DNA from 4 places in the Rhizobium sp. BT-226 genome. Region 2 is predicted to be linked to each of the others. Evidence: riboswitches for the same ligand, from Rfam matches in the RefSeq annotation. Region 2 holds a riboswitch; each other region holds the start of a gene.
The links. Region 2 has a riboswitch for cobalamin ahead of nrdH (glutaredoxin-like protein NrdH). Riboswitches for the same ligand answer to the same signal wherever they lie in the genome.
Positions count from the first base shown of each region.

Region 1 (5,322 bases), on a different contig from region 2:
AAAAGAAACGTTTGAAGACGCCGCACCTTTGGCCCGGGAGATGGAACGAGACCTCTCATCTTCGATCTCCCCCCTTGTGGGGGAGATGTCCGGCAGGACAGAGGGGGGTGTCCCTAGCTCAACCGACAAAGGGACAGCCACACGCGAAGACACCACGGCAGTAGAAACCAGCCGCCACTCCTCAACCCCAATCAGTCCCCGCCCCGGCCACCAGATCCCGGCCTTCATCAAGGGCGCCGCCGGTGCCGGCTTCTCCGTGCCCGACAGCATCGCCCCGGCATAATCGAGAAACGCCCGCGCATTGGCATCGCCGCCCTCGATCAGATAGGCCCAGAGCGCGTTGAGATCGTCCAGATCAACATTGGAAAAAGGAATCAGCCCCGCATCTGGCCTGGCATCGCCCGGCAGCACCGCGATCAATGCACCGACGCGGGACGCTGCCGCATGCAGCGCTTCCAACGCATAATGGAAATAGCTGGCGCCCCCGAGCGCCCGCAGGACAATCAGCTTGGCATGCCGCGCGGTGCGCTCGACATAGGTGTCGACGGACATCGGATGCTTGAGGCTCATCAGGCTGGCGAGCCTGAGCGAATACGGCCCACCGCGCTCGCGATGGGCGGCGGCGATCGCGGCAAGCTCGGTATCGGCAGCCGACAGGAACAGGATGTCGCCCGGCGTCTGCCCGAGGTCGATCGCCTCCTCGCCGTCGCTGATCGTTCCCTGCTGAGCCAGAAGCAGATGCATCGGTCTATGCCAGCGCTTCGATCGCTGCCCGCACCGCGTCCTGATCCATCTCATGCAGGCCGATGACGACGAGGCGCGTGGCGCGTCTTTCACCAGGTGCCCAGGCGCGGTCGAAATAGTGGTCGATGCGGCTGCCGACGGCCTGGATCTGCAGGCGCATCGGCTTGCCTGACACATCGACAAAGCCCTTGAGGCGCAGCACGTCATGCGCAGCGATGATCGTCTTCAGCGACTCGATAAAGCCGGCGGGATCGGCAACCGGGCCGAGATCGACGACGAAGCTGTCGAATTCGTCATGGTCATGCGGCGCACCGTCTTCATGCTCCAGCTCGTGATGCGACTTGCGATTGGCGACATCGTCCTCCGTGCCGATGCCGAGGCCGAGCAGGATGCCGGCCGACACCTCGCCATTCCTCGCTTCGATCATCACGGGTTTGCGCACCGTGCGGGAGGCGACCTCGTCGCGCACCCTGATAAGGCCGGCAGCGTCGATCAAGTCTGTCTTGTTGAGCACGATGAGATCGGCGCAGGTGAGCTGATCCTCGAACAGTTCCTCGATCGGGCTTTCGTGATCGAGCGATTCATCTTCGGCACGGCGCGCGTCGACGGCATCATGATCGTCGGCAAAGCGGCCGGCGGCAACAGCCGCGCTGTCGACCACCGTGATGACGCCGTCGACGGTCACCTGGGTGCGAATGTCGGGCCAGTTGAAGGCGGCGACCAGCGGCTGCGGCAAAGCAAGGCCAGATGTTTCGATGACGATATGGTCGGGACGCTGTTCGCGCTCGAGCAGCTTGGTCATCGTCGGGATGAAGTCATCGGCGACGGTGCAGCAAATGCAGCCATTGGTCAGCTCGATAATGTCGTCCTCGGTGCAATTCTCGGCACCGCACCCCTTCAGCACATCGCCGTCGACGCCGAGATCGCCGAACTCGTTGATAATCAGCGCAATCTTCTTGCCGCCGGCATTGGTGAGCAGGTTGCGGATCATCGTCGTCTTGCCGGCACCGAGGAAGCCGGTGATCACGGTTGCGGGAATCTTCATTAACTTAACCCTTCATTTTCAGCGGCAGGCCTGCCGCGATGAAATAGACCTCAGTGGCTTTCGCCGCGATCGATTGGTGCAGCCGGCCGGCATGATCGCGAAAATCCCGCGCCATGCGATTGTCGGGCACGATGCCGAGACCGACCTCGTTGGAAACGAAAACGAGCCGCGCCTTCGCGGCGGACAGGAAATCGGCAAGCGCGGCAAATTCCGCCACCATGTCGCGCTCCTCGATCATCAGATTGGTGACCCAGAGCGTCAGGCAATCGATCAGCACGATGCGCCCTTCGCCGTCGATGGCAGTGAGCTTGCCGACGAGATCGATCGGCTCTTCATGCGTTGTCCAGGACGGACCCCGATCGGCCTTGTGCTGGACGATGCGCGCCTGCATCTCCTCGTCCCAGGCGCGGCCGGTCGCGAGATAGTGGCGGTCGAGGCCGGTTGCCGTGACGAGGGATTCGGCGAAACGGGATTTGCCGGAGCGGGCGCCGCCGAGGATGAAGGTGGCCGCCATACTCAAACGCCCCTCAGAGAGCGTGCGTAGCCGTGGCCTGTTCCGAATGCACCTTTCTCGGCTAATGAGGGTGTGACACCCCCCTCTGTCCTGCCGGACATCTCCCCCACAGGGGGGGAGATTGAATCGCCGAGAGCTTTTCTCCAAACAATTGATGTAGGACGACGGTCGTGCTGCTTGCCGATCTCCCTCCTTGTGGGGGGGATGTCCGGCAGGACAGAGGGGGGTACCCAGCATTCGACAAAAGCGGCCGAAAACATTCCTCTTGCAGCGCTGCTTGGAGGCGTGGCGTGCGCCGCACCAGGCCGCGCCGAATTCAATCGTTCAGCCAAGACAACCTCCGTGCTGGCAACGGGCATAGTGCCCAGGTGTGGGCTTCTCGCCCGGCACGCATGGCAGGTCTCCTGGCTCGCGGTTATCGGCCTCGATCGGGGCAGACCGGAAACCGGTCGCCCTGATCGTGCCAGCGGATCATCCTCGCCTTCCCGGCTGCATCAGTGAAAAGGTGGACGATTCGTAGACTTGAGAGGCGTCCGACCCCGGTTGATCACCATGCATATCCAGTGGCTTTTCCGGCATATCGCCCATCCCGCCCGCTTGCATCATTGCAAGCCGCCGGCCGGAAGGGCCTGATGCCGGATGGAAGACCCTGACCGCTCTACAGTCGCGGGGTCGGCTGTGATGAAGGCGCCCGGCTTGGGTCCGCCCCGTCACATTCCCTTTTCATCCGGAAGGGCGCTACACCGATCCGGAACCATCCGTTGTCAGGATGGTCAGTCGACCATCCGTTATCGGGATGGTTAGGCAAGCGCAGGGATGAAGTCAACCGGCCTTGGCGGCCGCCCGATGGCTGGCCCTGCGGCGTGACCACCCAAACACGACTTACCCTACCTAAAATATCGTCATTTATCAGAGACTTACGTCACCGAAATTTATTCAAACCGCCGGCTTTTCGCCGCAATTGCATCGCAAGCGGACTGCGCGACCATCTCTGCCCTTGACCGGGCCTCTCCCCGCCTAGTTGTCTAGCCATGCTTATGAAATTGGATCGGCGCCGTTTTCGTGCGCTGCGTGTATTCTTAGATCCGGGACGCCTGCGGGCTCTGACCCGGCGCAGCGAGGTCGGCCTGTCGCTGGCGGGCGCCGTCGTCGGCGTCATCTCGGGCCTCGCCGTCACCGGCATGAGCTACGTCTCCAACGAGCTGCATCAGCTGGTCTTCGGCATCGCCGACAGCGAAAGGTTGAGCTCGTCCGAGATCGAGAACAAGCTGCTGCTGCTCACCGCCCCCGTCATCGGCGGCGCCCTGCTCGGCCTGCTGCTTTTCGTGCTGGCGAAACGGCGCAAGAAGCCGATGGTCGACCCGATCGAAGCCAATGCGCTGCATGGCGGCCGCCTGTCCCTGACCGACAGCATCATCGTTGCCGTGCAAAACCTGATCTCCAACGGTTTCGGCGCCTCGGTCGGCCTGGAGGCCGGCTATACTCAGCTTGCTGCCGGCCTCGCCTCGAAATTCGGCCTGAAGCTGCAGCTTCGCCGCTCGGACCTGCGCACCCTCGTCGGTTGCGGCGCGGCCGGCGCCATCGCCGCCGCCTTCAATGCGCCGCTGACCGGCGCCTTCTATGCTTTCGAGCTGATCATCGGCACCTATACGATCGTCTCGCTGACCCCGGTCGTCGTCTCTGCCCTTGTCTCCACCCTGATCGCAAGGCTGCTCGCCGGCAGCGATTTCACCATCGATATCGGCAGCTTCGGCTCGGTCGTGCCGGCCGATTATATCCCGGCGCTGCTGCTCGGCGCTTCCTGCGCCGGTGTCGGCATCCTGATCATGCAGGGCGTCGCTTTTGTCGAGGAGCTGGCGCGCAAGAGCTCAATCGCCCCACCCTTCCGCCCGGCGCTCGGCGGCATCATCGTCGGGCTGTTGGCGATGATCTCGCCGCAGGTACTCTCGGCCGGCCACGGCGCACTGCATCTCAACCTTTCCCATGAGGTGGCGATCCCGACTCTGATCGGCCTCTTCCTCTTGAAATCCTTCGCCTCGGCGATCTCGATCGGCTCCGGCTTCAGGGGCGGGCTGTTCTTCGCCTCATTGTTCATGGGCGCCCTGCTCGGCAAGCTCTTTGCCTATTGCGGCCCCTATTTCGCCGATGCGACGCTGACGCCCGTCATCTATGCCGTGGTCGGCATGAGTTCGCTTGCCGTCGCCGTCATCGGCGGGCCGCTGACCATGACGTTCCTGGCGCTCGAGATCACCGGCGATTTTCCGATCACGGCGCTGGTGCTCGCCGCCGTCATCACCTCCTCGCTCGTCGTGCGTTCGACCTTCGGCTACTCTTTCGCCACATGGCGCTTTCATCTCCGCGGTGAAAGCATCCGCAGCGCCCACGACGTCGGCTGGATCCGTAACCTGACAGTCGACAAGCTGATGCGCGCCGACATCAAGACGGCAAGGGCGGGCATCTCTCTGGAGGAATTCAAGCAGGCCTTTCCGATCGGCTCGACCCAGCGCGTCATCCTCGTCGAGGAGAGCGACAAATATGCAGGCCTCGTGCTGGTGCCGGAGATCTACGCCAACCCGACCGACGCGCAGGACGAGGGCAAGGCGCTTGCCGATTTCATCCACTACCGAAACGATTTTCTGCAGCCGCAGATGAATGCCAGGCAGGCCGCGGCGATTTTCGACAAGAGCGAAAGCGAAGCGCTCGCCGTCGTCAACAACCTGATCGAACGCAAGGTGATCGGCCAGCTCAGCGAAAGCTATACGCTGCGCCGCTACAGCGAAGAACTCGACCGCCGCCGCCGCGAGGTCTCAGGCGAGATCTGAGCAAGTCGGAACACGCCGTCGTCAGTCGGCGTCCGCGAGCTTGAAGACGTTGACCGGCTTCGAAACTCCGCGCAATTCGAAGGAGCCGAGACATTCACTGGCAACGGCAGTGGTGACGGCGAAACTCTCCGACATCAGCAGATGGTGCCCAAGCGTGCCGCAGAGCTTTTCGAGCCGCGAGGCCTCGTTGACTGCGC
Region 1 covers NZ_JAOYTI010000001.1:910,611-915,932, forward strand. Annotated here, with positions in the region: gene cobN (cobaltochelatase subunit CobN) at 1-744, opposite strand, end outside; gene cobW (cobalamin biosynthesis protein CobW) at 749-1,789, opposite strand; gene cobU (bifunctional adenosylcobinamide kinase/adenosylcobinamide-phosphate guanylyltransferase) at 1,794-2,303, opposite strand; cobalamin riboswitch at 2,680-3,077, opposite strand; gene OIU37_RS04675 (chloride channel protein) at 3,335-5,125, shown strand; gene OIU37_RS04680 (adenylate/guanylate cyclase domain-containing protein) at 5,147-5,322, opposite strand, start outside.
Region 1: it holds a riboswitch for cobalamin, as region 2 does, so the genes downstream of both, cobU (bifunctional adenosylcobinamide kinase/adenosylcobinamide-phosphate guanylyltransferase) here and nrdH (glutaredoxin-like protein NrdH) in region 2, are expected to answer to the same signal.

Region 2 (5,322 bases):
CCGCGTTCGACCGCCAAGAGGTTTGAGGCGCGGATCGCGTGATAGGTCACCGTATAGAAATAGATGTTGGTGAAGTCGACGCCTTCCTCGGAGCCGTAGAAGATGCGTTCGCGGGCCAGGTAACCGTGCAGGTTCATCTGACCGAGGCCGATCGCATGGCTCTCGTCGTTGCCCTTCTCGATCGAGGGAACCGAGGAAATGTGACTCATGTCGGAAACGGCCGTCAGCGCCCTGATCGAGGTCTCGATCGTCTTGCCGAAATCGGTGGAGTCCATGGCCGCCGCAATGTTCAGCGAGCCGAGATTGCAGGAAATGTCCTTGCCGAGATGTTTGTAGGAAAGGTCGTCGTGATATTCGCTCGCCTCGCTCACCTGCAGGATCTCCGAGCAGAGATTACTCATCGAAATACGCCCGGCGATCGGGTTCGCCCGGTTCACCGTGTCCTCGAACATGATGTAGGGATAACCGCTCTCGAATTGGATTTCGGCAAGCACCTGGAAGAATTCGCGCGCCTTGATCTTCTTCTTGGAGATGCGGGCATCGTCCGCCATCTCGCGGTACTTTTCCGTCACCGAAATCTCGGTGAAGGGCACGCCATAGACGCGCTCCACGTCATAGGGCGAGAACAGGTACATGTCCTCGTTGTTCTTGGCGAGTTCGAAGGTGATATCGGGCACGACGACGCCGAGCGACAGCGTCTTGATGCGGATCTTCTCGTCGGCATTTTCGCGCTTGGTGTCGAGGAAGCGCATGATGTCGGGGTGGTGGGCGTTGAGATAGACCGCACCCGCGCCCTGCCGCGCCCCAAGCTGGTTGGCATAGGAGAAACTGTCTTCGAGCAGCTTCATCACCGGGATGATGCCCGAGGACTGGTTCTCGATATGCTTGATCGGCGCGCCTGCCTCGCGGATATTCGTCAGCGACAGCGCCACGCCGCCGCCGCGCTTCGACAATTGCAGCGCCGAATTGATCGACCGGCCGATCGATTCCATATTGTCCTCGACACGCAGCAGGAAGCAGGAAACCAGTTCGCCGCGCTGCTTCTTGCCGGCGTTGAGGAAGGTCGGCGTCGCCGGCTGGAAACGGCCGGAAATGATCTCCTCGACCATGTCGCGGGCAAGGGCCTCGTCGCCGCGCGCCAAGGCCAGCGCCACCATGCAGATGCGATCCTCGTAACGCTCGAGATAGCGCTTTCCGTCGAAGGTCTTCAGCGTATAGCTGGTGTAATATTTGAAGGCGCCGAGGAAGGTCGGGAAGCGGAATTTCTTGGCATAGGCCTGGTCGAACAGATCCCGCACGAAATTGAAGGAATACTGGTCGAGAACCTCCTGCTCGTAATAACCCTCGGTCACGAGGTAATCGAGCTTTTCCCTCAGATTGTGGAAGAACACCGTGTTCTGGTTTACATGCTGCAGGAAATATTGCTTGGCAGCCATTCGATCCTTGTCGAGCTGGATCCGCCCCTCATCGTCATAGAGGTTCAGCATCGCGTTCAGCGCGTGATAGTCGAGGGTTTCGGCCGCCTTCGACGGCCTTTCCCCGGCGGGCTGAGCAATAGTGTGATGCGGTTTTGCGCCCGCATCCCGCGTCAGGTTTGTTGCCGTGTCCAAAATCGTTCCATTCCGTGTTTGACCTTGGCGACGTCGTCTTCGGTACCCATGAGCTCGAACCGGTAAAGGTACGGCACCTGGCATTTCTGCGAGACCACGTTGCCGGCGAGCCCGTATGTCTCGCCGAAATTGCTGTTGCCCGCGGCGATCACGCCGCGGATGTGTCCTCGGTTTTCCGCATCATTGAGGAAACGGATCACCTGCTTGGGAACGGCACCCTTGCCGCCGTCGCCGCTATAGGTCGGCACGATCAGCACGAAGGGTTCGCGGATATGGAACGCGTGTGCACCACCTGGCGGAATGCGCGCCGCACGCAGTCCGAGCTTGGCAACGAACCGATGGGTGTTCTCGGATCGGCTGGAATAATAGACGATCAGGCCCATCGCTTGTCCTCAGGTCAGGAGAGCGCGCTGATCATGTCGGGGCGGAAGCCCGCCCAATGCTGCTCGCCGGCGATGACCACAGGCGCCTGCATGTAGCCGAGGCTGCGGACGCGATCGAGCGCTTCGGCATCCTGCGAAATATCGACGATGTCATAATCGACGCCCAGACGGTCGAGGGCGCGGTAGGTGGCAGTGCACTGGACACAGGCAGGCTTGCTGTAGACGGTAATAGTCATGATATTCCTCGTGACGACGCGATTGGGCGCAAGACATCGATCGGAAATCTGTCGATATCCGTCGAAAAATTCTCTGATGATTTGAACTATGCGGCTCGTTCAGCCGCTGGGCGTAATCCGCCCTCTACCTGGTGCGGGTGGCGGCCTGAACTGAGATACTGACATGACTTCACCCCGAAGTGGCTCAATGCGAAGGTTTCGGGGCGGAGGTTCGGGCCTACGAAACGCGACACGGAGATTCCCCGCAGCCATGCAACGCGACCTTCCGGACACCCCGCCCGTGGACGTTTCGTTCGAGGCAGGTCTCCTGGCTCACGGGTCAAAGCGCCTGCCCAGCCTTCCCGGAGCATCATGCTCCAGTGACCTGAAATCGGACAGTTGCTCACCGCTTACAGTTGCGGGGGCAGCTCCGGCATTGCCGCGCTATGATGGCGAAGCGCACCGAATTCCCGTCTTAGCCATCAATCCCTACGAATCGATGGAACCTCGAACACTAGATATAGTACCCCAATCCAAATTCGCGTCAACGGATGGTTTGTGCATTGCGTTACGGCAGGTTTGAAATCGCTACATTCCTGTGAAAAACATGGCTAACGAAGGCTTAGGAAAAACGAGCTGTGGAGAAGACCTGAACCCGAGAGCCGGCCTGCAGCCGGCTTTCAGGCTGCTGACTACAAAACCCGCGACGTCATCCTCGGCCTTGTGCCGAGGATCTGCGCCGGTCAATTAAGCATCTGACAATAAATGGTTTTCAGTCAAGCAATTGCAGTGGTTAGATGCTCGGCACAAGGCCGAGCATGACGGAGGAGACTTTGTCAACAAACTGAGAGCCGACCCAACGGATGACCGGCTCGGCGATTTTCGCCCGAATCGTCGGACTTCAGACCGCCATCGGGAAAACATTCATCCCTTTATCCGAAGCAGCCGCAGCGCGTTGATCGTCACCAGCACGGTGGCGCCGGTATCGGCGAGGATCGCCGGCCAGAGCCCGGTGATGCCGGCGATCGTCGTCACCAGAAACACCGCCTTCAGCCCGAGTGCGATGGTGATATTCTGCAGGATATTGCGCATCGTGCGTTTGGACAGTTCAATCATCCGCGCCACGTCGCCGACGCGTCCATGCAGCACGGCGGCATCCGCCGTCTCCAGCGCCACATCCGTGCCGCCGCCCATGGCGATGCCGATATCGGCAGCGGCCAGCGCCGGAGCATCGTTGATGCCGTCGCCGACCTTGGCGACGATGAAACCCTGGCGCTTCAATTCGCCGACCACCCGCTGCTTGTCCTCAGGCATCATCTCGCCGCGCCAGTCGATGCCGAGCATGCCGGCAACGGCTGCTGCCGTCCGCTTGTTGTCGCCCGTCAACATCATCGCCTTGACGCCTGCCGATTTGAGGGCAGCGAGTCCGGCCTCGGCATCCTCGCGCGGCTCGTCGCGCATGGCGAGCAGGCCGGCCGCAACACCGTTGACGAGCAGCACCGATATGCTCTTGCCCTCGTCGTTCAGCGCCGTGATGCGTGCATCCTGGTCCGCGCTGAGCGTCCCCCGCTCGCGAGCGGCAGGCGGCGACAGCAGATCCAGCGTCTCGCCGCCGACCTTGCCGCTGACACCCTTGCCCGGCAGCGCTTCCAGCTCGAAGGCCGGCGGCACGGGAACGCCGTCCGCCTTGGCGCGGTTAAGGATCGCCTGCGCGAGCGGATGGCTGGAACCCTGCTCCAGCACCGCCGCGCGCGACAGCACCTGCGCCTCGCTCAGACCAAAGGAAATGATGTCGGTCACCTGAGGCTTGCCTTCCGTCAGCGTGCCGGTTTTGTCGAAGGCGACCATCGTCACCTTGCCCAGCGTTTCCAGCACCGCGCCGCCCTTCATCAAGAGCCCGCGCCGCGCACCTGCCGAAAGCGAAGCGGCGATCGCCGCCGGTGTCGAAATGACAAGCGCGCAGGGGCAGCCGATCAAAAGGATGGCAAGGCCCTTATAGACCCATTCGCCCCACGGCCCATCGAACAGCAGCGGCGGAACGACCGCGACCAGCGCTGCGACCACGACGACGCCGGGCGTGTAATAGCGCGAAAACCGATCGATGAAGCGTTCGGTTGGCGCCTTCGATTCCTGTGCCTCCTCCACCAGCTTGACGACGCGGGCGATGGTATTGTCGGCGGCAGCCGCCGTGACGCGAACCCTCAGCACCGCATCACCATTGACCGTGCCGGCAAAAACGACGGCATCGACGCCCTTGCGCACCGGCGTGCTCTCGCCCGTCACCGGCGCCTCGTCGATCGCGCTCTCGCCTGAGAGGATGATGCCGTCCGCCGAGATCCGGTCGCCAGGACGAACCATGATGATGGCGCCGACAGCAAGGCTTTCAGCCGGCACCTCCCGTGTCTGCCCGTTGTCTTCGAGTAGCGCGGTCTTCGGCACCAGCGCCGTCAACGATTGGATGCTTTCGCGCGCCTTGCCCGCTGCCACCCCTTCTAGCAGCTCGCCGACGAGGAACAGGAACACAACGGTTGCCGCCTCTTCACCGGCATTGATGATGACGGCGCCGACGGCGGCAATCGTCATCAGCATCTCGATCGAAAACGGTGTTCCTGAGAAGGCGGCCATGATGGCGCGCCGAGCGATCGGCACCAGCCCGATCAGCATGGCGACGATGAAGGCATAGGATGCAATCGCCGGCACAAGATGGCCGACGGCATAGGCGGCAACGAGTGCCGCCCCCGAAAGGATGGTCAGCCGGCCCTTCCTGCTCTGCCACCAGGGACCGGCCATCGGCGCATGGTCGTGCCCGTGCAACCCCTCGATTTCCTTCTCGCCATGATCGTGAGAATGGTCGTGACGATACTGCGAGCTGTGGGCATGCGCAGGCGCAGCGTTTCCGGCAAGCGGCGCGACGGAATAGCCGAGCCCGGTCACCTTCTTCTCGATCGCCTTGAGATCACTGCTGCCATCGTGCCGGACGGTCATCGTGCCCGCCATCACCGAAACGGAAACATCGGCGACACCCGCCACGCGTCTGACTGCCGTATCGATCTTGGTTGCGCAGGAGGCGCAATCCATGCCGCCAACCCGGTATCGTGTCTCGCTCTCAGCCAT
Region 2 covers NZ_JAOYTI010000010.1:5,462-10,783, forward strand. Annotated here, with positions in the region: gene nrdE (class 1b ribonucleoside-diphosphate reductase subunit alpha) at 1-1,610, opposite strand, end outside; gene nrdI (class Ib ribonucleoside-diphosphate reductase assembly flavoprotein NrdI) at 1,589-1,993, opposite strand; gene nrdH (glutaredoxin-like protein NrdH) at 2,008-2,229, opposite strand; cobalamin riboswitch at 2,509-2,733, opposite strand; gene OIU37_RS34270 (heavy metal translocating P-type ATPase) at 3,133-5,322, opposite strand.

Region 3 (5,322 bases), on a different contig from region 2:
AAGTCGGCATCGGCCCAGGTGGAAACCGCGCTCGGCAAATATGTGAAGCCTGGCGTGACGGTTGCGGACTACAAGGCCGAGGTCAGCAACGCCGTCAAGAACAAGACCTGGACGGATGCGACGACGCCGGCCCTGCAGCAATATATCCACCAGACCAGTGCTGAAGTCGCCGGCTTCCCGACGCTCGAAGCAGTGCCGACCAATCTCGTCGGCAACGTCCGCAACGACATCTACCTGATCGGCGAGGCGCTGAAGTTGATCGACAAGCAGAAGCTGCTGCCGATGGATGCCGGCGACCTCAGCGCGGTGACGAACTACCACAAGGCGGTCGACAACGCGACGAAGTTCATCCCGCTCTGGGTGAAAGTGGCGGTCGCGATCGCGCTCGGCCTCGGCACGATGGTGGGCTGGAAGCGCATCGTCGTCACCGTCGGCGAAAAGATCGGCAAGACGCATCTGACCTATGGTCAGGGCGCGGCAGCCGAAGTCGTGGCGATGGTCACCATCGCCTCGGCCGACCATCTCGGCCTGCCGGTCTCGACCACGCACGTGCTGTCATCCGGCGTTGCCGGCACCATGGCGGCGAACGGTTCCGGCCTGCAATGGTCGACCGTGCGCAACATGCTGATGGCCTGGGTGCTGACGCTGCCGGCCTCGATCGCGATCGCCTTCGTGCTCTTCGTGATCATGCGTCAGGTTTTTTAAGGCGTCCCGTCAGGCCGTGGAGGCCAGGCTGGCATTGCGATCGCTGATGAAGATGTCCGCCTCGGCGGCGGGCATGGCCTTGCCGAAGAGATAGCCCTGGCCGATGTCGCAGCCAAGCTGCAGCAGGAAGGCAAGCTGGCCGTGCTCCTCGATACCTTCGGCCGTCGTCTTGATGTTGAGGCTCCTGCCGAGGCCGAGCATGGCGCGGACGATCTTCTCCTGACGCTCGTCGTCGCGATAGGTGGCGATGAAGCTTTTGTCGATCTTGATCTTGTCGAAACGGTAGCGGGCGAGCTGTGCGAGGCTCGAATAGCCCGTGCCGAAATCGTCGAGGGCGATCTGGATGCCGGCGGCATGCAGCTCATCGAGAATAAGCGCGGCAATGGTGGGATCCTGGATCAGCGCGTTTTCGGTGATCTCCACTTCCAGGCGCTGCGGCGGCAGCCGGCTTGCCGAAAGGACCTTGAGAATGCGCGACGTCAATAATCTGTCTTCCATCTGCACCGGCGAGACGTTGAAGGACAACATCACATGCTCCGGCCAGGTGAGGGCGTCGCTACAGGCCTGGGTGAGAAGGTCCTCGAACAATGCGGTGATCATGCCGGTTTCCTCGGCGATATCGATGAAGACCGGCGGCGGAATATTGACGCCGTCGTCACCGATCCAACGCGCTAAGGCCTCGAAGCCGCAGAGCTGGCCGGTCTTCAGGTCGATCAGCGGCTGATAGAAGGGCTTGATCGCCTTGTTGGAGATTGCGACGCGCAGCCTGGTTTCCAGCGCGGCACGCTCCGTTACCTTGTCCTGCATCGAAGCTTCGAAGACGAAATAGTGGTTGGGCCCGCGTGATTTCGCCTCGTACATGGCGAGGTCGGCACGGTGGGCGGCATCTTCCAGCGGCTCGGCCCCCTCGGCCCAGCGGTCATAGCCGACGCTGGCGCCGACTTCGACGGCAAAGCCATCGATATGGATCGGCCGGGTGACGGCCTGGATCAGCAGCTTGGCAAAACGCTCCTCGCGCTGCGCGGTCAGGGCGAAGGCGACGATGATGAATTCGTCGCCGCCGAAGCGATAGACGCAATCGGCATTGCCGAGCGCGCAGATGCGTCTGGCAACCTCGATCAGCAGGACATCGCCGCCCTTGTGGCCGACGAGATCGTTGACCTTCTTGAAGCCGTCGAGGTCGACGGAGAAGATGGTGACGTTGCGGTCCCACTCCTCGATCTCGGCCTCATCGTCCTTGATCGGCCGTGAGAGGATCTTGCGCTCGAAGGCGTAGCGGTTCGGTAGCTTGGTCAGATGGTCGTGGGTTGCGGTCCAATCGGCCTTGGCCTGGGCGGCGGCGCGCAGGTCCATTTCCTTGCGCAGGTCGGCGATGCGCAGCACTGAATAGACGAAGCTCATGGCGCCGGCGATGCCGAGCGCCAAAACGAGCTTGTCGGCGCCGTATTCGCCGAAGCCGGTCATGAAGGAGACCAGGCTGTCGTCGAGCTGTAACAGCGTGCCGAGGAGCCAGAGGGTTACCCCAAATCCGACAATCGACACGCATTGCCGTCCGGCCCTGCTTTGGAAAAACACCGGCATTATGCCTTCTCCATCTCCACCCTTCGCCGAATTATCACGAAAGTCTGAAATGTTTGTTGAAACCAGAAGGCGAATTATCGGAGGCGGCAGCCTGTTGCTGTGCCGCAGAGAGACCCGACAGGGCTTGTGGGGAACCAGGGCGTCGTTGGCAGCGCGATTCTTGGTTGGGAGACCGGCTGATGCGGGAAAAAACGAAGGCGAGCGTGCTATTGCATCGCTCGCCCTTTCTCGTGCTTCAGGCGGTGACGATCAGCAGCGGGACGCTGACGATGAGACCGACCAGAACCGTGACTGTGGCGACACGCATCAAACGTAGGCGCCGTGTGCGCTCGCCACTCCAATCATATGTCATTCTTCCATCTCCTTGGGACAAGGAAGTAGTCCCCGCAAAGCCGGGTTCAACAGAGATGACGCGATTTGCTTGTGCAAAGCTGGATAAGATCAGCAGTCTCTAATGCTGGAAGCGCAGAGACCAGCGCTGTCCGTTGCTGGTCATGCTGATGACGGAAAGCGGCTCGACGTCGCTCAGCCAGAAGGAGGAGAGCGGCGCCTGCAGCACATGGACGATCGCTGCCCGGATGACGGCCGCATGGCTGATTGCAATGATGTGGCCGCCGAGGACGGTCTGGCCATCCATCCAGCCGGCGATGCGCTTGCGCAGATCAAGAAGGCTCTCGCCGCCATGCGGAGCCGCTTCCGGATCGCTCATCCAGCCCATGAGGTTCTCCGGCTCTTCGGTTCCGATCGCCGCGATCGACCTGCCGGCCCAGCGGCCATGGTCGCAGTCGCAAAGCGCCTGATCTATTTGGGCTTCGAGGCGGAGCGCGTCAGCAGTCTGGCGGGCGCGCAAGGCGGGGCTCGTGGCAATACGGTCGGCGCGGGGCGGGGCGATCATCCTGCCGGCTTCCTCCACTGCCTTGTCCTCCAGCGGTTCGTCGAGCGGGAACAGGGCCTTGCGGCTTGCTGCCGTCGCGCCATGGCAGATCCAGGTGAGGCGCGTGTTCACGGTCGTTCTTGTCTCCCGGAATGCAGCGACAGCGTCCTTCGCCGGCTTGTGAAGTTTCGTTGACAGTCTCTTCGGCGTGCAGATATAACCGTGCTGTTGCGGGTTTGGAAGCCGGTGTAAGTCCGGCGCGGTCGCGCCACTGTGACCAGCGTGTCGAAACTCTTCGCGCTGGAAGTCAGACCCACCTGCATAAGCACTCTTTCGACTGAACGCGTCATTCCCGGAGGAATACATGTCTGACACCACTTTCGCGCCCGTTGCTGTACCGGCGCCGATCCCAGTAGGAGAGATCCTGCCCTGGGCGATCTTCGGCGGCCTGCTGATGCTGATCGTCCTCTATTTCGTCGGTACCGAGGAAGGCGCGATGGCGCTGTTCAACGGCATGTATGTGCACGAATTCGTGCATGACGGCCGCCATCTCCTCGGCTTTCCCTGCCACTAAAGCGCGCTTCGCGATCGGAGTTCCTGACATGGTTGGAAACCTTCTGCTTCGCGGCATGCTCGCGGGCCTGATTGCCGGCATCCTCGTTTTTGCTTTCGCCCATACCTTCGGCGAGCCGCTGGTCGATGCGGCGATCGCCTTCGAGGAGGCGAGCGCCCAGGCGGCCGGCGAAGCTGCCGAACCTGAAATTGTCAGCCGCGCCACGCAGGCCGGTCTCGGCCTTTTCACCGGCGTCATGGCCTACAGCGTCGCCGTCGGCGGGCTCTTCGCGCTCGCTTTCGCCTTCGTGCACGGTCGCTTCAGCCGCCTTTCGGCGCGCGGCACCTCGGCCGCCATCGCCATTGCCGCCTTCGTGGCGGTCGTGCTTGTTCCCAGCATCAAATATCCCGCCACTCCGCCGGCGGTCGGCAATCCCGACACGATCGGCGTCAGGACCGAACTATTCTTCCTGATGATCGTCGTTTCGCTTGCCGCACTCATCGCCGCGGTGGCGCTGTCACGTCGTCTCTCCGAGCGCTTCGGTCCCTGGAACGGCGCGATCATCGCCGGCATCGCCTATCTCGTCTTCATCGGTCTCGTGCTCTCTCTGCTGCCGCCGATCAACGAGGTGCCGGAGAACTTTTCGGCGATGGTGCTCTGGGGCTTCCGCACGACCTCGCTCGGCATGCATGCGATCCTCTGGGCAACGCTCGGCCTCGTCTTCGGGGCGCTGGCGGAAAAGCGGCTTGCCGTTAAGGGCGGGCAACGCGGCCGACCGGCAACGGCATTTCACTGAACGCATCGAAGGGCACCGCTTTGCCGGCGCCCTAAACTTTTCGGGCGATTATGAAAAACGACAGAGCCAGACCATTGCTGCTGGCGGCGTTTTCTGCCGCCGCGTTTTTTTGTGTGGTCGCCGGAAGCGCTTTTGCCCATAGCCGCGGCGGCGGCGGCAGCTATGCCGGGCTGAATATCCCGCAAATCTCCCATGGCGAGATGGCTGTCATGTCTGACTATCGCGGTCGGATCATCGATCTTGCATCCCGCGCCGTCGAGACAAACGAGCCGTTCCGTCGTGTGTTGAACTATGCTGAAATCCAGTACGCCTACTGTCTGTGGGGCCGGGTGCCGGGCAGCGTGACGGACGAGGAGAGCCCGTTCAACGAATGCGCCCATGCCTATCTCGCCGCGACCAAGGCGGTCTTGCTTTCGATGCGCGAGATGCCGCGGGAGGCCGCTGCGGCGGGTGAAATCATTTCCGCGGTCGACGCCGACATGGCGCGGCGCGGGCTTGCGCTGATCAGTTGCCGGTTCAGCGGCGCAGCCTTCAACACGGCCGATATCGTCGAGCCGCGCTGGAGCGGAGTCCCGTTTCATGCCGCCAGCATGGCATCGCTGACGGGGCTCGCCTCTTTGTTCGGCCTTAGCGTGTTTGCGCTTCGCCGTTTCACGCGGCCGAAAGCTCAATCGTCGGAATAGCGTTGCTCGCGCCACGGATCGCCATAGATGTGGTAGCCGTTCTTTTCCCAGAAGCCCGCCTGGTCAGCAGGCATCAGCTCTATGCGGCGCAGCCATTTGGCGCTTTTCCAGAAATAGAGATGCGGTACGA
Region 3 covers NZ_JAOYTI010000006.1:332,954-338,275, forward strand. Annotated here, with positions in the region: gene OIU37_RS30795 (inorganic phosphate transporter) at 1-705, shown strand, start outside; gene OIU37_RS30800 (bifunctional diguanylate cyclase/phosphodiesterase) at 715-2,286, opposite strand; gene OIU37_RS30805 (histidine phosphatase family protein) at 2,738-3,292, opposite strand; cobalamin riboswitch at 3,376-3,496, shown strand; gene OIU37_RS30810 (CbtB domain-containing protein) at 3,525-3,734, shown strand; gene OIU37_RS30815 (CbtA family protein) at 3,763-4,509, shown strand; gene OIU37_RS30820 (hypothetical protein) at 4,560-5,192, shown strand; gene OIU37_RS30825 (sulfite oxidase-like oxidoreductase) at 5,177-5,322, opposite strand, start outside.
Region 3: it holds a riboswitch for cobalamin, as region 2 does, so the genes downstream of both, OIU37_RS30810 (CbtB domain-containing protein) here and nrdH (glutaredoxin-like protein NrdH) in region 2, are expected to answer to the same signal.

Region 4 (5,322 bases), on a different contig from region 2:
ACGCGTGCCATTCGCCCTTGCTCCCGCCGGCCCCGAGCCTTGCGCACCGTTGTGGGAGTAGTGCTTCCAACGCGCCAGGGAGATCAGCTATTTTCCGCCACGGCCTCTTCGGGCTCGGCATGCCGGCGCTTGCGGCCGCGCGCCGTCAGTTCCGCGCCGGCATCATGCGGCAAGCGCAGGAAGGTGATGCAGGCCAGCGCCGAAATCGCCGAGACGCTGAAGAAGGCAATGTGGAAATCCGAGACCAGCAGCCTGCCACCATGGAAGCTGCTGGAAATTTCAAGAATGCCGCCGGCGATCGCCACACCCATCGCCATGGAGATGCGCTGGGCAACGGCATTGATCGCGGTCGCCTGGCTGCTCTCGGCGTCGTCGACATCGCCAAAGGCCATGGCGTTGACGCCCGAGAAAGCCATGGAGCGAAACAAGCCGCCGATCAGCAGGCTGGCCATGATCAGGAACAGCGGTGTTTCGGCGGTGAACAGACCGTTGATGCCGAGGAAGATCGCCGCCAGCAAGGTGGTGAGCGAGATCACCGTGCGGAAGCCGAAGGCATTGAAGGTGCGCGAGGCGGCGAATTTCGAGCCCATGGAGCCGAGCGCGCTGACGAAGGTGACCGAGCCCGATTGCAGCGGCGTCAGGCCGAAGCCGAGCTGCAGCATCAATGGCATCAGGAACGGCAGGGCGCCAAGCCCCATGCGGAAATTCGAGGCGCCGAGGATCGCTGCCCGGAACATCGGGTAACGGAACATCTTCGGATCGAGAAGCGGATAGGGCACGCGGCGGGCATGCAGGAGGTAGAAGAGGCCGGCAAGGATGCCGATCGTCACCGCGGCATAACCATAGATGACGGGCACGGCTGGCAGGCTGATCACCGACAGGCCGAAGACGAAGCCGGAGAAGCCGAGGCCGCACAGCAAGAAGCCCGGAAAGTCCATCGGTCGCGGACTGCGTGGCTCGACGGCCGGCAGGAAACGCGTGACGAGGATGATGCCGAGCACGCCGATCGGGACGTTGATCCAGAAAATCCAGTGCCATGTGAGATAGGTGGTGAGGAAACCGCCGATCGGTGGACCCATGATCGGGCCGATCAAAGCGGGAATGGTGAGCCAGGCCATGGCATCGACGAGTTCGTGGCGTGGCGTTCCCCGAACCAGCAGCAGGCGGCTGACCGGTGTCATCATCGAGCCGCCGGCGCCCTGGATCAGGCGCGAGATGACGAAGGCCGTGATCGAGTTGGAAAAGGCGCAAGCGATCGAACCGATCATGAAAACGAAGATCGCCATGCGAAAGATGTTGCGCGCACCGAAGCGATCGGACATCCAGCCGCTGATCGGGATGAAGATCGCCAGCGCCACGAGATAACTGGTGACGGCGAGCTTCAGCGCGATCGGCGAGGTGCCGATATCGGCGGCGATTGCCGGCAGGCTGGTGGCGATCACGGTCGAATCCATCTGTTCCATGAACAGGGCGACCGCAAGGATCATGGGTGTGAGGCGGGGCACGGGCAACCGGGATGCTGCGATGGACTGGCTCAGTCCATACGCCTTCGGCGGGGACAAGGCCATAGAAACTATCGATGAAGGGCTTTGCCACGCCGCTTCAAACCGACGCGGGTGGGCTTGTTCCCTTAAGACCAGACAGCAGCAGCGCTGTCATGTTAGCCACATGCACCAATGCCCAAGAGAGCCTCCTCCTGAGGTGCGCAGCCAAAGGCCGAAGCCTCGAAGGGCGAGGCGGGTGCACCGGCGCGGACGCGAAATGATGAATGACGAAAGAAGCGGCGCTGCGGCGTGTCCTTCGAGGCTCCTACGGGGCAAGGATGGAATCGTGGAGGATGCCGCGCCGTCCTCTCAACCGCCTGTCGGCTCGCGGCTTGCCGCCGCAGCACTTTCCTGAAATAGATGCGCCGTCAGGTGCCCGCCGGTAAGGCGGGAGAATCGGGAATCCGGTGCAAGGCCGGAACGTGCCCAACGCTGTAAGGCCGACGCTTGCCGCATCATCATGCCACTGGCTTTTTGCCGGGAAGGCTGCGGCAGACGGATGACGCCGAGTCAGAAGACCGGCCTGGCAAGATAGACCGATCCGCGCGGACGGCGGAGCGGTTGCATTGTTGGGGATTTGACGATGCGACCCTTTGATGAGGATGCCCTTTCGGCGGCGTCCGGTTTTTCCTTGGCCGAACGCGAGGCCGTCTATCATGCGATCATGACGCGGCGCGACGTTCGCAGCCAGTTCCTGCCCGATCCCTTGCCGGATGACCTTGTGCGGCGGCTGCTGACGGCAGCCCATCATGCACCCTCCGTCGGCTTCATGCAGCCGTGGAATTTCATTCTGGTGAAAAGTGCCGCTGTCCGGACGCGCGTCCGGGATGCCTTCGCGAGCGCCAACGACGAGGCGGCGCTGATGTTTGCCGGCGAGCGGCGGCAGGCCTACCGCGCCCTCAAGCTTGAAGGTATCGTCGAGGCGCCGCTCGGCATATGCGTGACCTGCGATCCCACCCGCAGCGGCAGCGTCGTGCTGGGGCGCACGCACAATCCCAAGATGGATAGCTATTCCACCGTCTGCGCCATCCAGAATCTCTGGCTTGCGGCGCGGGCGGAAGGGGTCGGCATCGGCTGGGTCAGCATTTTTCGCGAAGGCGATCTGAAGAGCATTCTCGGCATACCCGAGCATATCGAAGTGGTCGCCTGGCTCTGTGCCGGTTTCGTCGATCGGCTCTATGACGAGCCTGAACTCTCCGTCAAAGGCTGGCGGCAGCGGCTGCCGCTCGATGAACTCGTCTTCTACGATGGATGGGGACTGAACACCTAAAGCGCGTCGCGATCTTTCGATGCCGGTATCGCCGACGCCGTGCGAGGCCGAGTGATATCTTTATTCCTGACCTTCATATCGATACGCTGAAAGCGAAATCCCGGAACTAGATATTCGGCTATCTGCGGCTCAATCGGAGGATAACGGCCCAATGAACATGATCGACTTGAAGGAGCGGATCATCGTGATCACAGGCGGTGCGCGCGGCATCGGCTATGCTATCGCAGAGCGCGTCATCCAGTCTGGTGGCAAGGTGGCCATCTGGGACCTGAACGAAAACCTGGCGAAGGACAGCGCTTCCGCTCTCGGATCCGGTACGGTCGCTTTCGGCGTCAACGTCGCAGATCCCGTATCAGTGAAAAACGCGGCGGCGACGACCGAAGAGATTTTTGGCCGTATCGACGGGCTCGTCAATTCCGCCGGGATTACCGGTCCGGTAAAGCCCGCGATCGAATACGATGTCAGCGAGTGGAAAGACGTCATCGATGTCTGCCTCACGGGAACCTTCAATTGTTGCCGGCACGTCGTTCCGGTCATGTTAAAGCGCGACTACGGGCGGATCGTGAACATCTCCTCGGTTGCGGGCAAGGAAGGAAATCCGAACATCGCCGCCTACAGCGCAGCGAAAGCTGGTGTGCTGGGCTTTACCAAATCTCTTGGCAAGGAACTCGCAAAGACGGGGATCGCCGTGAACGCGGTAACGCCGACCACCGCAAGGACACCTATATTGGACGGGCTGACACCCGAGTTTATCGAATATATGCGCGTCCGCATCCCGCGCGATCGTTTCGTCGAACTTGGTGAGATCGCTTCCATGGTCGTCTGGCTGCTCTCCGAAGAGAATTCCTTCACGACCGCATCGACGTTCGACCTGAGCGGCGGTCGTACGACCTACTGACCATGCTCAAGCGACCCGCATTCACATCCCGCCGAACGTTCGCGTGACATCGCCGCATCTCATGCACCCTGGCACAACGTCGCTATGGTTCCGCCGCCGCTGTTCCAGCTGTTCAATCACTGCTGCTGTTGCGGCTGCGGGCCCGGCGTTGCCGGGTTGGCGAGGTCGATCGAGCCCTGATCGCCGGCCAGAAATTGCGGGCCGACCTGACGGACGCGGTTCTGCGTCGGATCATAGGGGCGCTCGGGAACGGAGGGTTGCGGCGCTGCGGCTGCGGCATCCTTCGCCGGGGGATTGGTGCGGATGGTGGTGATCGAGCCCTGCTGCGGCGGTTCGCTCACCGCCTGCCTGCCGCGCATCTCCTCGTAATAGGCGGTGAGATTGCAGGCGCAGGAGGACTTTTCCCCGGGTGTGCGGTTCTTGTAGGCAAAGGCGTTCTTCATGGCGCTATAGGGCGTGCCTGTTGCGACCGAGATCATGTTCGAGGCTTCGGTGCTCGTCACGTCCCGATAGAACAATTCGGTCTCGATGCCCGGGCACATCTTGGCGCAGGTCTGGGCGTCGCGGCCGAAATCGACCGATGTGGCGTTCGAACTGATCGGGAAGAAGCCGCCGTCGCAGCTGCGCACGCACATGGTGCTGACTGGCGACAGCATCTCGGCCCGCGGCAGGCCGTAACGTGGATCGACCTCTTCGCCGCCGCCGAGCGGGATGAAGGTATCGGCGCGCATCGCCTGTTCCTCGACACTCGGGGGCGGCTCGGCGGCGCTGCGCTCGTCCGGGGCATAGAAGTTTTCGCTGTTGCAGCCATTGCGGTCGAGAGCAGCCATCAGTTCGCGGCGGGCCTGGTCGTTGTCGCTGCCCCGGCCGAGCAATTCGGCACGGCGGTCCTGGAGATAGCGGATATTGTCGATCATGCGGGCTTCGGATTGCGAGAGCTCATCGCAATAATCGGCATTCTCGCCGCCGATCACGACCATGCTGCCCGACGTGCAGTCATTGCTGCGCAGCTCGTTGCGGACCTTGCGCAACTCGAGGTTCTGTTCTGCCAGGGCGCTGGAATAGTGGCGGGCTTCCGGCCCGTTGCCATTGCCGATCGATCGCGGCAGGTCGGCAAGGCGGCCGCGCAGATCCTCACAGATTGCGCTGCTTTGCGCGGCGGCAGGCGCCGCAAGGGCAAGGAGAAGGACAAGAGACAGGTTTCGGCGTTTCACGGCGTCGTCCCGGAATGAGCAAAGAATCGATCGGTCGATTGCGGCCTCGATCGCCGCGCGTTGTCTCTTAACGTGTTTCTCTTAATAAGCTTGGAGAAATTCCTAGCGCATTTTCGCGATCTTATCCAGCAGGCCACGTCCGCCGAGGGACGTCAGCTGCCATTCGCGCCGTATTCCAGTCATTGATCCATCTCACCCCCAGCCAAAACTGGAAGCGATCATGGGGCCAGTCGCGTTGACGGTATGCGCCATACCGATTAAGCAAATACAATAAATGATTGACCTATTAAATTAATAATGCAACCATACATAAGCTTAAATCGCCTGATGCTGGCGATGCGATTAGTATCTCTTTTTATGGTTGCCATAGAAGTACTTGTCGCCCTTGGTAATGCC
Region 4 covers NZ_JAOYTI010000001.1:753,088-758,409, reverse strand. Annotated here, with positions in the region: gene OIU37_RS03910 (MFS transporter) at 84-1,487, opposite strand; cobalamin riboswitch at 1,898-2,086, shown strand; gene bluB (5,6-dimethylbenzimidazole synthase) at 2,128-2,814, shown strand; gene OIU37_RS03900 (SDR family NAD(P)-dependent oxidoreductase) at 2,966-3,712, shown strand; gene OIU37_RS03895 (DUF2865 domain-containing protein) at 3,829-4,926, opposite strand.
Region 4: it holds a riboswitch for cobalamin, as region 2 does, so the genes downstream of both, bluB (5,6-dimethylbenzimidazole synthase) here and nrdH (glutaredoxin-like protein NrdH) in region 2, are expected to answer to the same signal.